Linked DNA regions of Panacibacter ginsenosidivorans. The main gene of each other region encodes a partner of the protein of the gene in region 2 in a complex. Links are inferred from orthologs where the notes say so. Each region holds a gene or a part of one and is shown on either strand. Other genes may lie near its edges. The genes, in order: meaB and FRZ67_RS01510.

Region 1 (3,097 bases), 2.1 Mb from region 2 along the record:
ACATGATTTCATGTACAAAAAAATTACCATTTGCAATGAAAAGCCACAAGCGATTTTGCACGTTTTCCCTGTTACAAATATTGCCAGACGCGCCAAGCAATTACGCATTCCTATACGCATAGGAACTACTAACAGGCTTTATCATTGGACCACCTGCAATAAATTAATAAAGCTTGGTCGCAAAAATTCTGATTTACACGAGGCGCAACTAAATATTAAGTTGCTGGAAGTATTTGGTATCAATGATGATTATTCGCTACAGGAAATTGCGCAATTGTTTGGTTTGAAAAAGCTACATGATTTAGAACAAGGACTTTGTGCACTTATAAACAAAGACAAGTACAATCTTATTCTTCACCCACACTCGCAGGGAAGTGCAAGAGAATGGGGATTAAAAAACTTTGCAGCGCTTATTCAATTGCTGGATAAAAGCAGGTTCAATATTTTTATTTCCGGTACAAAGAAAGAAAGGGAACAAATGCAGCCACTTTTTGATGCGGCTGGAGAATTTGTTACAGATATTACCGGTATGATGAATCTTGATCAATTCATTTCTTTTATTAATGCATGTGATGGGATTGTTTCTAATAGTACAGGTCCGCTGCATATAGCTGCTGCGCTAAATAAAGATGCTTTGGGCATTTATCCGCCTATGCGGCCTATTCACCCGGGAAGATGGGCGCCATTGGGCGCTAGGGCGCAGGTGTTTGTTTTAGATAAAGACTGTATGGATTGTAAGAATAATAAAATGAGTTGCCATTGCATTACAGAAATACAACCATTGCAAATAAAGAATGCTTTGGACAAAATTGCTGCAACACAACTAACAAAAGCCGAAGTTTAATAGTGTTATTACAGATGAACGGATTGCGACGCAACGATGATGCCATGAAATGCCGCAGCTTGTACCCATAAAATTTGCGGCATTCACTGAGACAAAAAGAAAATAACAGACACCAAAGTAAAAGATTAGCTGGTATCGATGTCATAAAACAGCCATATTAATTAATGAAGCTTGATATAAAAAGTATAGCCAGAAATGTTTCGCTGATTGAAAACCGCATTAGTGGTTTTGAAGAACTATTACTCCGGGCTAATAGCAAGAACACTGCTGCAATAATTGGAATTACAGGCGCACCGGGAGCGGGTAAGAGCACAATAGTGGATGGACTGATACAGGAAATGATCAGCGATGAAAAAAAAATAGCTGTAATCTGTGTTGATCCATCTTCGCCATTTAATATGGGAGCTTTGTTAGGCGACAGGATACGAATGAGTAAATGGTACAACAATGAAAATGTTTTTATTCGTTCGATGGCATCAAGAAAAGCACTGGGCGGATTAAGCCCGATGATCATTGAAGAAACAGAGTATTTAAAAACAACGGGCTTTGATTACATAATTATTGAGACTGTTGGCGTTGGCCAAAACGAAGTGGACATAGCTGGCCTCGCAGATGTAACGATTGTTGTAACGGTTCCTGAAGGTGGAGATGAAATACAGACGATGAAATCCGGCATCATGGAAATTGCTGATATTTTTGTTGTAAATAAATGCGACAGGCCTGAAGCCGACAGGTTTGTAAAATTTCTGCATTCAATGCTGGCGCCGGTTTTCAGCAGGAGTAAAGAAGAAATTCCTGTAATAAAAACCATTGCAGAAAAGCATGAAGGAGTAAATGAATTATATAAAAAGATTATTACGATACTTAATAACTCAAAGAAATCTGAAAAGAAATATAGGTTATTGGCAGAGAGAGCTTACCAGCTTATACAATCTAAACGCATGGAAGATGTAAGTAAAGAAAATTTAGTAAAGCAAATAAAAGAAGATTCACAACAAGAGGATCAATTTAACCTTTACCGATTTATTAAAAATTTTGAATAATATTTTGCACCCGGCCGCAGCATAAATATTAAGCATCTGTTGCGTCGCACACTTGTACTATTGAATACAGATCAGCAATGTAATGCCATGAATAAAATGTTTCTTTGCAAAAATAAGTTCATCATACAGAAAATTAAAGTATGGCAATTTCAGGATTCAAAAGATATTTAAAGCTTATAAAGAATGTAGAAAATCCATGGGAATATTTTCTCAACAAAAGAAAACGCCATGAGAAAAATTTAAACTTTACCACACGTCCTAATAAAATTTCCTTTGATGTGTCTTCGGGTATTTATCTGGTGTTCAAAGAAATATTTATGAGCGATGTTTACAACATCGACGAGCTGTTAAAAAAAATTCCTGAAAAACCTGTTATTGTTGATATTGGCGCTAATGTTGGTTTTTTTGACATGCTGATATTATCCAAATTACCGGGAGCAACTATTTATGCTTATGAGCCGCTGCCTGTGAATGTTGCTAAGTTGAATAAGATCATTTCAGAAAACCCGCAAATAAAAGACGCCATCAGTGTTTATCAATGTGCAGTTACCGGTAATTCCAAAGAAGCACTTGAATTGTACATGGAAGACACAGACGATAGCCAGGTAGTAGCTTCTGTCTTTTCTGGTTTCAACAAGAACAATACTAAAAAAATATCTGTTCCTTCTATTACTTTAACAGAGATCATTACAGGAAATAAACTGGAAGAGATCGATCTTTTAAAAATTGATTGTGAAGGAAGTGAATACGACATTATTTATAACACTGATGCTGAAATTATAAAACGAGCAAAATTTATTGCTTTAGAAATTCATGATCTTGATGAAAAGAATAACTTCAGGGAAATGAAAAAATATCTTACCTCTTTAGGTTACCAGTTAACAGCAGAACCTATAAATGACTTTTGCTATGCTGTTGAGGCAATAAGGCAATGATGAATTTTCTGAAGCATGCGACAAAAACAGAAGCATATATTGTTTGATTGTGAGCGAATGAAATATCCTCACACTGGGTTGTACTATTTTTGTTTACAACTTGGGCTTGCACTAACACGTAACATAAACGTAGAAAAAGAAGATATTTCATTTTACCTGCCGTCCTCCGTTGGAAAATTATTCGGCGAAAAATATAATTACATCTCTCAAAGCAGTTTGCACAAATTTGTATTCCCTTCTGTTAAAGGCTTTGATATCTGGCATGGAACTTTCCA
Region 2 (3,232 bases):
ACTTTAGTTAGTTGCTTGTACAAAACATCTTTGAGTGTAACATCAAAATTCCCTTCAACAATTTTTATATTTTTAAGTCCAAGTGCGTTAAAATTATTTGCTGCAACTGTAGCTACAGCTTTGGCTCCTTCCATTGTAATAACGGGTATTGTGTTATTTGCCGAGGCTAAATAAGCAGTAGTAATACCCAGTGAAGTTCCTAATTCCAGCACATTTTTTGGTTGATAAAAATTGACTATTCTGAAAAGCAACTGTGCAAACTTTTTTGGCTTTAAAGAGCTATTCGCTATTTCTGAAACTTTTCTTTTGTAAGAACTATGCACCCGGGAGCCCGCCCCAAAATCTTCCAGTTCTAATACTGTGTTGTCGTTCTTCAATTGTGTTCTTACTGACTCTATTTGTTGGTAACAATAATAAAAACCATCGTCATTCAAAACACCAGTAATAAATTCAAAAACAAATGGAGCATGCACACCATGACCTTTACCATTTGAAGCAGTAAGCCAGTAACGCAGATATTTTACACCTAACTTAAATGGAGAATACATCAATCAAATATTAATATCCTATTCACAGAAACGCAAAGTAAAGCATTCAGCACCATTGCAGTAAGCCAAAGCGAAAACAATTCTGCAGTAAAGTGTAAAAAGTTTTGGAACATTTTGCTCAGGAAGCTATTTTTGCAGCCCAATTAAGGATTGGCCTATGGTGTAATGGTAACACAGCAGATTTTGGTTCTGTTATTCTTGGTTCGAGTCCAGGTAGGCCAACAAAAAAGCGAAGATGTTTTTCTTCGCTTTTTTTATGAACCCGGCTGTTTCAATGCTATTAAGCTTTCGTTGCGTCGCACTCTTGTACTGAAGAATATAAATGAGCAAATACCACCATCATTTATACTCTCCAAACACATTTCTTAAACAGTCTGCTATTTCACCAAGTGTGCAATAATTTTCTACAGCTTCAATTACAAAAGGCATAATGTTGCTGCCATCTTTTGCAGCAGTATCTAAATGCTGTAAGGATATTTTTACTTTTTCGCTATTTCTTTTATTTCTTAATTGTTTCAATTTCTCGGCTTGCATAATTCTTATGCTATCATCAATTCTAAAGCCAGGTACATTATTCTTCTCATCAACCACGAATTTGTTTACACCAACAATTATCTTTTCATTGCTTTCAATCTGTTGCTGGTAAATATAAGCGCTACGTGCAATTTCATCCTGTATAAAACCTTCTTCAATGGCGTTTACACTGCCGCCCAGTATATCAATTTTATGAATCAGCTCCCAGGCTTTTGCTTCCACTTCATCTGTAAGTGATTCTATAAAATAACTTCCTGCCAGTGGATCAACGGTGTCAACAACGCCACTTTCAAATGCTACAACCTGTTGTGTGCGCAATGCAATACGTGCTGCTTCTTCTGTTGGTAAACTTAACGCTTCATCATAACCATTGGTATGCAGACTTTGTGTGCCACCCAAAACAGCAGACAATGTTTGAATAGTTACACGGCTGATATTATTCAATGGTTGTTGTGCAGTTAATGTGCTGCCGCCTGTCTGCGTGTGAAAGCGTAACATCATTGCTTTGGAATCTGTGGCTCCAAGTTCCTTCATCATTTGCGCCCACATTCTTCTTGCTGCACGAAACTTGGCTACTTCTTCAAATAAATTATTGTGAGCATTAAAGAAGAAAGAAAGCCTTTTACCAAAAACATTAATATCCATTCCTTTTTCCAAAGCTGCTTTTACATAAGCTTTTCCATTGCTGAGTGTAAAAGCAATTTCCTGCACAGCGGTGCTCCCTGCTTCGCGTATGTGGTAACCAGAAATTGAAATGGTATTCCACTTAGGTAATTCGTTGCCACACCACTCAAAAATATCAGTTATGATGCGCATGGACGGTTTCGGCGGATAGATGTAAGTGCCCCGTGCCGCATATTCTTTTAGAATATCGTTTTGAATTGTGCCGGTTATTTTATGAAGATCGGCACCTTGTTTTTTGGCAAGCGCCACATACAACGCAAGTAATATGAAACCTGTGGCATTAATGGTCATAGATGTACTTACTTCTTCCAGCTTGATGTCTTTGAAAAGTAATTCCATATCTTCCAGACTATCAATAGCAACACCAACTTTACCAACCTCACCTTCTGCAAGATCATGATCACTGTCATAACCAATTTGAGTAGGCAAATCGAATGCAACACTTAAACCCATTACACCCTGCGATAATAAATAATGATAACGTTTATTACTTTCTTCGGCAGTGGAGAAACCGGCATACTGGCGCATTGTCCATAACTTGCCGCGATACATATCAGGTTGTATGCCTCTTGTAAAAGGAAATTGCCCGGGTGTTTCTTCGGTTTTATTAATAATGTCTGCAGCGGTGTACAGTTGTTTGATCTCTATATCACTGTCAGTAAATTTTTTCTTTTCATTCATAGAGCAGGCATTGAAAAGTTTACAGATTTACAAGTTTCAAAGTTTACGTGTTGATATTTGATAACCAAACTTGCAAAAAATTTTAATTGCGGAAGTATTGCTTTGTCATAAGACAAGTTCTGATAAATTCGGGAAACTACATTATAATTGTTCATTATAGAATAAAGCGTTGAAGGGTGCGACGCAACGAAAGTTTAATAGAAGCAATGTAGCATGGCTCCAAAAAATTATGCCATCACTTTCTTTGCTTCGTAACTTAATACTTCACTTACCATTTCATGTACTGCACCTTTCTTATCGTTCATGGCATATTCGAGTAACAATTTATTAAGATCGAGAGCTGTAGCTTCCGGTGGCAATGCATTGGCAAACTGGTTAATGATAAGCATATTCTGATCTTTGAGTGTTTTAACGGCCGTCCACGCATCAGCGCTTACATAAACCTGTTGCGAAATATTATAATTGAACTCTTCCTTTATATTATTGATCAGTATCTGCTGCATCTCTCTTGCACTTGCGCCGGGCAAATTCAAACGGCTGATAAGATTTGACAATGCAATACGGTCTGTAAGCAATATTAGTCTTTCATAGGCCTGCAGTTGCATGCCTGCTGTTGCTTTATCATCGCCTGAAGATTTTTGTTTAGAAATTTTTAAATAAGTAATGTAAGCAGAAACACCGCCAATAATCACCATGGCAGCAATAAGCAGAATAAGCAGGTTTGTATCGAGCATATATAATTTTTTGCAAAAATAAGTTTCTGAACAACGTGCGCAGAAGGTATA

The links.
Region 1: the proteins of FRZ67_RS01510 (region 2) and meaB are in contact, whole or in part, in a crystal structure (PDB 8DPB), measured with the Methylorubrum extorquens proteins. The link is inferred for Panacibacter ginsenosidivorans from one-to-one orthologs. Residues at the interface, in SOR27001.1 of Methylorubrum extorquens: Glu577, Glu578, Asn579, Asp580, Gly581, Arg582, Arg583, Arg585, His596, Ala604, Ser605, Ala608, Asp609, Gly611, Phe612, Asp613, Val614, Asp615, Ile616, Gly617, Pro618, Leu619, Glu625, Arg628, Gln629, Val631, Glu632, Asn633, Asp634, Glu661; in SOR26638.1 of Methylorubrum extorquens: Arg20, Ala21, Ala24, Arg25, Thr28, Ser32, Arg33, Arg34, His37, Thr98, Gly99, Gly100, Ser101, Ile102, Leu103, Lys106, Thr107, Ala110, Ala113, Ile114, Asp115, Arg116, Ala118, Phe119, Ile120, Arg121, Pro122, Pro124.

What each region holds. Positions count from the first base shown.
Region 1 is NZ_CP042435.1:2,495,000-2,498,096, forward strand. Bases 188-2,947 are described here. They hold meaB (methylmalonyl Co-A mutase-associated GTPase MeaB), read left to right. Parts: upstream 188-1,008; coding sequence 1,009-1,887; downstream 1,888-2,947. Other genes in these bases: FRZ67_RS10510 (glycosyltransferase family 9 protein), read left to right, coding at 188-844; FRZ67_RS10520 (FkbM family methyltransferase), read left to right, coding at 2,028-2,822; FRZ67_RS10525 (glycosyltransferase family 4 protein), read left to right, coding at 2,880-2,947. Also shown: more of FRZ67_RS10510, read left to right, coding at 1-187; more of FRZ67_RS10525, read left to right, coding at 2,948-3,097. UniProt on the Escherichia coli protein: Binds and hydrolyzes GTP. Likely functions as a G-protein chaperone that assists AdoCbl cofactor delivery to the methylmalonyl-CoA mutase (MCM) ScpA and reactivation of the enzyme during catalysis.
Region 2 is NZ_CP042435.1:375,163-378,394, forward strand. The notes cover bases 168-3,062. They hold FRZ67_RS01510 (acyl-CoA mutase large subunit family protein), read right to left. Parts: upstream 2,448-3,062; coding sequence 888-2,447; downstream 168-887. Other genes in these bases: FRZ67_RS01500 (O-methyltransferase), read right to left, coding at 168-548; FRZ67_RS01515 (DUF7935 family protein), read right to left, coding at 2,675-3,062. Outside these bases: more of FRZ67_RS01500, read right to left, coding at 1-167; more of FRZ67_RS01515, read right to left, coding at 3,063-3,181. UniProt on the Escherichia coli protein: Catalyzes the interconversion of succinyl-CoA and methylmalonyl-CoA. Could be part of a pathway that converts succinate to propionate.